One region of the Pseudoalteromonas sp. SG43-1 genome, then DNA from elsewhere that is predicted to be linked to it. Evidence: riboswitches for the same ligand, from Rfam matches in the RefSeq annotation. Region 1 holds a riboswitch; the other holds the start of a gene.
What was found. A riboswitch is a leader RNA that binds a small molecule or an ion and turns the genes downstream of it on or off. The one in region 1 is predicted to bind lysine.

Region 1 (3,420 bases):
GATAGCCCCTGCTTGTGGCGGATTACGATAAACCGTTTCACCACTACCAACAACCGCTAAGCAGCGTGTGGTTTTAACTCCCAGCGCATGCATTGCCTCGCTCATTACGTATTCACGAATAGCAGGACCAAGTGCGCAACGCCCATCCCCTCCTCTTGAGTAAGGAGTAGCACCAGAGCCTTTTAATTGAATATCCCATAACTGGTTTTTATCATCACTAATAGCGCCCAGTAAGTGCGCTCGTCCATCGCCTAAGCGTGGTGAAAAATGTCCAAATTGGTGCCCAGAGTAACCAAGTGCTACTGCAGGAATCGCCTGTTTTTCGTTACCGCTAAAAGTGCTGGCACGCAAATCAACCGCAACGTTAATATTAAACTCTTTTGCTAAGCTCTCATTCCACAGTAATAACTGAGGAGAGGCGACACTTGCAGGGAAATCTTCTATTGCGAAGTTTTCCGCAATATCTGTGTATCTTGGCACTAATTTCATTGTAATTCCTATTGTTGCTGACTTATACCAACACGGTTGTCACCTACGCCATAAGCAACAATTAAGCTTAATTCTTGCATACTTAAGCCGCTTTGCTTTTGCATTTCGTTAAAAAAAGCTTGGGCTGCATTTAGTGACTTTTTAGTTTGTAAGCCGCCGTCTATAATTTTATGGGCACGCAAATAATTCTCTACATCGCGTGATAGTAAAAATGTATCTTTACCAAGTGCTCGCAGCGCATAAGGCCCTGTATTTCCGCCTAAACGCGAACCATGTTTTTTTAAATACGCCCACAAACCAATAATATCGTCTGTCGGCCAATTAGCGATAAACTGACTAAAACTGCCATGTTCCCCTGCTATTTCGTGGATCATGTAAGCATTTTCGGTAATTGTTTTTACTTTTTTATAGTTACGAACAATTCGCTCATCCGTTGCTTTTTGTTCCAGCATATCAGGTGGCATCATTAATAACTTATCAACGCTAAAATCCCAAAAAACCTCTCTAAAGCCTGCCCACTTATTATTTATGACTGACCAATAAAAGCCGCTTTGAAATACTTTTCGAGTAAATTCTTCAAGCCAATCGTCGTCACTTAACGTGCTTAGTTGTTTTTTAGATAGCGGTTTTGCAAGTAATAACTTAAGCATTTTTTCAGAGCCTTTTCGCTCTACCGCTCGCTTATAAATATCGCTAAATTTTTCCATACTAATTAAATACCTCACTACTTATATTGCTAGTGTACGAGAAAAGCACCTAATACGTAACCACCCCTCTTTTCGATGAATTAATCTGTATTTAGTCGCTTGACACCTAGACGGCTAAAATGCTTTAATCGCCGTAATTACCCTATTTAAATTGCACAGGTTTGTAAGTTTTACTCTACAAACAGGTGCAAAGGGCTAGAAGAGGTGCGTTATTCAGGTAGCGTATGTTAGGAGCGCAAACTCCAGCAAGCATACGTGAGGGGAATTAACGCCGAGAAGTAACCACTTTTGCGAGGTGTTTATTTCGGGCGACTAGGTTGAACCCTAGCGACTGTCACCAATAGCTGCTTATAAAAAGCAGCTTGTTAGTTTGGTGGAGAGCTTCTGGTCTTAAATATTAAGGCCGTGCGCCCTATTATTTTAAGCCCATTCGCTCTTCGAATTATTAGTTCGAACGACGTTAATGCGGCTCCTTCCATAAAGCTTTTTAACTCTTCGAATAATACCAATTGCATTAAATTAGTTATCGCTAAAATGATCACGTTTTTAATAAAATTGGTACAAATTATAAGTTCGTGAGAGATGATCAACAACTTCAATTTAAACGACTACTCACTGTGGACCGCGCTCGTTACGCCATTTGATCAACACGGCGATGTTGACTACAACACGTTAACTAAGCTGGTTAGTGATCAAGAAGCGGCACATAACGGTATTTTGCTACTTGGCAGTACGGGCGAAGGTTTAGCACTAACGCTAAAAGAACAACAAGCCATTGTTGAGCACGTATGCCAGCTAAAACCAACAGTACCACTCATGGTAGCTGTGGGCGGTAGTAACTTAAAGCAACAAATTGAGTGGGTTAACTACTGTAATACACTCCCAATTCATAGCTTTTTACTTGGCTCACCGCTTTATGCAAAGCCTGGCGCTATAGGTCAAACTCATTGGTTTGAAAGCCTACTAAATGCAAGCGCTCATCCATGTATGCTTTATAACGTACCCGGTCGAAGCGCTGTTAGCATCCCAGCGGCAACAATTCAAAACTTACAAAACAATAAAAATTTATGGGCGTTAAAAGAAGCGAGCGGCAGTATTGCTCAGTTTGAAGCTTACCGCCAAGCGGCGCCTAATTTAGCTATTTTTAGTGGCGACGATGCGCTAATGCCTTATTTTGCTCAAGCTGGCGCAAAAGGTTTGGTGTCGGTAGCTGCAAACGCATGGCCTGAACAAACTCACGAGTTTGTTAAGCGCAGTTTAAGTGGTCAACACCCTAATTTATTTGCCCAGTGGTCAAGCGCTATTAATAGCCTATTTGCTGTCGCAAACCCTATTCCCGTAAAGGTACTGATGCATTTGCAAGGCCGCTTAAGCAGCCCGCAACTTCGTCCACCTTTAACACATCTTGAGTTAACTCAAACCGATTGCATTACAACTGCAAACAACACCATTTTATCTTGGCATTAAATACAGGTTTTTATAATGAGCTGGTTAGAACTATTAAATAATTTAGAATCGGGCGCAGTACGCGCTGCATCACAAAACGAAAGCGGCCAATGGCAAGCTAACGTAGAAGTAAAGCAAGGCATTTTAGAAGCCTTTAAAAATGGCACTAATACTGAATTTGCAGGCGGCTTTGTTGATAAACATAACCTAGCTCCGCAAGAATTTAGTACTGATGATGGCGTCCGTATGGTACCAGGTGGCTCAAGTGTTCGCCGTGGTGCTTATGTTGCTAAAGGCACGATTATTATGCCACCAGCGTATGTAAACATTGGCGCATATATCGACGAAGGCACAATGGTAGATAGCCACGCATTGGTGGGTTCTTGTGCACAAGTAGGTAAAAACGTACATTTAAGTGCTGCAGTTCAGCTTGGTGGTGTACTTGAGCCAATTGGTGCAAGCCCAGTAGTGGTTGAAGATGACGCATTTATTGGTGCAGGCTGTATTATTGTTGAAGGCGTAGTCATTAAAAAAGGCGCAGTACTTGCCCCTGGCGTGCGTTTATCAGCAACTATTCCAGTATACGACTGCGTAAACGAGCGCCAACTAGATAAAGGCGAGCCAATCCCAGAGTACGCGATTGTAATACCGGGCTCTCGCCCTGCATCAAACGAATGGGCGCGCGAGCAAGGCCTAAGCATGTCGTGTGCGTTAATAGTTAAATACCGCGACGAGAAAAGCGATGCATCGTTATTGCTTGAAGAGGTTTTACGATAAT
Region 2 (3,420 bases), on a different contig from region 1:
TAATTTGCCCGATTGCTTAAGCCCGTTTGAGTTAAACATTATAAACCGCCGTAAAAGCCCACAAGCTAAGCAAGAGTATTTAGCGACGCGGTTATTGTTAAAACACCTTATTAAAGTAGCGCAGCCGCAACATACGCACGTACCCCTTAATAAAATGAGTACCGAATTTGACGAAGCAAGCTCAAAACTGCAAATACACGTAGATGGTGATGTTATTAATACCTGTATTTCGCACTCGCATGGTTTGGTTGGGGTGGCGCTAAATTTTGATAAAAGTGAGTTTGGTTTTGATATTGAAAAAGTAAACCTAAAGCGCCCGTATGAAAAGCTTGCTAAGCATTTTTATCATAATGATGAAATTTCACTTATTACCGAGCCCACTAATACCCAAGCCCAAGCAGAGACGTTTTTTAGAATTTGGACACTAAAAGAGTCTCTTGCTAAAGCCACCAGCCGCCCTATTGCAAAGTTACTTAGCCCTAATGTGTTTGACGAATTACATAGTGCAAAGCTGAGTGCTTGCAGTAATCGCGTTACTGTAGTTGATAGCTGTGACAGCAATGTTTGTTTTGATGTAAGTGTGGTGCATAAAAAAAGCACCGACTGGCGATGCTTTTTATTAAATGACTTTATTAATTAATTTTGTTAAGCAACCTTACTAGTTAATTTTCCTGAATAACCGTTATTTACGCAGCAAAATCGTTTTCTAATAAACGGCTATGGATAGACTGTACTACGTTATCTGACTCAGTTTGCTCTACTAAAAAGCACAGGTTGTGCTTACTAGCACCGTGACAAATTAATCGAATGTTAAAGTCTTTTAGTACACTCATTAAGTTCATTTCGTGTTGGCGTAATTGAATCTCAGAGCCAATAAGTGCCACCAATGTTAGGTTGTTTTCTACCGAAACATGGCAAAACTCTGCAAGCTTATCTAGGCATTCTTGATCAAGCTCTGGGCGCGAGGCGTTTTGCGCGTTATCAAGGGTTATGGCTACGCTGATTTCTGATGTAGTTACCAAATCTACCGATATATTGTATTCACTCAATAGTGTAAATACGCGTGCTAAAAAGCCGCTTGCTAGTAGCATTTCTGGGCTTTTAAGCGTAAGCAATATTTGGTTTTTACGTTGCGTTACTGCGCGTATACCTGGTTGCTGCGATTTTTCGCGCTCAATCCACGTACCGCCACGCTCTGGCTCGCGGCTAGAACCTACAAACACGTTAATGTGGCTACGGCTCGCTGGTAAAATAGTTGCTGGGTGTAATACTTTTGCGCCAAAGGTTGCCATTTCAGCGGCTTCGTCAAAACTTAAGCGTGCAATAGGCGTCGCTTTTGCGCACAAACGCGGGTCGGTGCTAAAAATGCCCACTACGTCGGTCCAAATATGCACACTTTTAGCGTTAATCGCTTCAGCTAGTAATGCAGCGCTATAGTCAGAACCACCACGTCCTAGCGTTGTGGTGTGACCGTATTCGTCACTACCAATAAATCCCTGAGTTACAATTACTTGAGTGTCTAATAACGGAATTAAATGCTCTTTAGCAGCTTGCGCTGTGGCTGAAACATTGGGCGTTGCTTTGCCAAATTGGCTGTCTGTTTTAAGCACCTTGCGCACATCAAAGCGATCGGCATTTAAACCCTGTAAACGAAGTACCTGTGCAAACAAATACGACGACAAACGCTCACCAAAGCTAAGTAGCTCGTCGTGTTGCTGATCGGTTGTTAGTGGCTCTTGAGCCAATGTTTGAAATGCTTTTAGGGTTTCGTTAAAGCCAACAGCTAAATCGGCATCTAGCGATAATTCATCTAAAATAGTTTGTTGAATAGCAAGAACGCCATTTATGTGTTCTTGGCGCTCACTTGAAGTAATGCTTGATTTACACAGTGCAACTAAGTGATTAGTTACGCCGGCACTGGCGCTCACGGCAACAATACGTACGCTTTTATCTGCAACAATAATTTCGCTACAGCGACTCATCGCTTCAAAATTTGCAACACTTGTTCCGCCAAATTTGGCAACGATGTAATCTGATTTTGCGCCTGATACTGTTTGTGGCACTGATTGGGTAGTCATTTAGTCTCCTTTCGCGGTATCCAAACCGCAATAAAACAAGAAGAACTTGGCAAAGGAATGCTTGAAGATAAGTCCACTGCCAGAAGCTCTCCACCTATATTGGTGACAGTTTTGAGGATTCAGCCCCATAAACCGAAAAACAATGACGACGTACCATTATTTTCCTCGGCGAGTACTTCCCTCCTTAATGATCATCGGCTTTCGTCGCCTAACATTAAGTACCTAAGTATCGCACCTCTTCTGAATGCTTTATTAACCAGTGGCTAATAAAACAAAACCCCACTAAGTAGCGGGGCTTTGAAAGTTATCGTTTAGACGTCTAGCTGTCAAGCATTTAATAATTTATGAGTTAAATAAAACTGCCCATGTAATACGAGCCCGCATATCCAACCGTGTAACAAATTAATAAATGCAGCGATAAACGCAAGTAGCTCATAAAGGTAAGCGCTTTAACTTTACTCATGGCAATAATGCCCGCAGCCGAACCAATAATAAGCATTGAACCGCCCACACCCGTTGCATACGTAAATGACAACCAATGTTGTTGGCTCATTACTATATTGGCTTTTAATAATGCAGCGGTAAGCGGTACGTTATCGACCCCAGCTGATAATATGCCCATTAAGTAGTTTGCGTATTCTGGTGCCATTACCGTGTATAGGTCGGTAAATTTACTCAACATACCAATTTCTTTAAGTGCGCCAACAAGTAAAAGTACACCTACAAAAAACAATAATGTGTCGTATTCTATATCGCGAACAAAATCGATTATGTCTTTGTTTATGTCTTTTTTGCGCATTAAAAATTGCGCCACTAAAAACATCACTGATAAGCCAAACAAAAAGGTTAATAGAGGCGGTACGCTGTAAATTACACTCAACGTAAGTGTGCTCACTACGGTAGATAAAAATATAACAGCAATGGTTATGTCGGTTTTTTCAATGCGGGTTTTACCTGCACTAGCAAACTCAACACGCCCTTTCATACCGATAGACAGTAACGCGGCAAGCAGCATAACGCTTGCAAGTGCTGGCGCTATAAGTAGTAATAAATGAGCAATGGTTACTTTACCATCTAAAAATATCATTAGTGTGGTTACGTCACCTGTTATTAGCGATACCCCACCTGAGTTAACCCCAAACACAATAAGAGTGGCGTATTTAACGAGCTTTTTAGGTTCAAGTTTTAACGACATAACAACCGCAAGCGATATAAGCGTCGCTGTTACGTTATCTGAAATCGACGAAAACAAAAATGCAAAACCACCCACCAAAAACATGAGCTTTTTTTCGCTAATACTTTTTGGCATAACACGGTGCACAATATTTTCTATAAACCCCTT

Region 2: linked by a shared signal. The riboswitch ahead of lysC (lysine-sensitive aspartokinase 3) and the one ahead of dapA (4-hydroxy-tetrahydrodipicolinate synthase) in region 1 are both predicted to bind lysine.

Annotation. Positions count from the first base shown of each region.
Region 1 covers NZ_JACJFD010000027.1:41,813-45,232, reverse strand. The annotation lists gene H5159_RS16815 (YdiU family protein) at 1-489, opposite strand, end outside; gene H5159_RS16810 (DNA-3-methyladenine glycosylase I) at 498-1,196, opposite strand; lysine riboswitch at 1,388-1,588, shown strand; gene dapA (4-hydroxy-tetrahydrodipicolinate synthase) at 1,779-2,663, shown strand; gene H5159_RS16800 (2,3,4,5-tetrahydropyridine-2,6-dicarboxylate N-succinyltransferase) at 2,679-3,419, shown strand; gene H5159_RS16795 (PLP-dependent decarboxylase) at 3,419-3,420, shown strand, end outside.
Region 2 covers NZ_JACJFD010000045.1:5,742-9,161, forward strand. The annotation lists gene H5159_RS20060 (4'-phosphopantetheinyl transferase superfamily protein) at 1-640, shown strand, start outside; gene lysC (lysine-sensitive aspartokinase 3) at 687-2,078, opposite strand; lysine riboswitch at 2,154-2,326, opposite strand; gene nhaD (sodium:proton antiporter NhaD) at 2,428-3,420, opposite strand, start outside.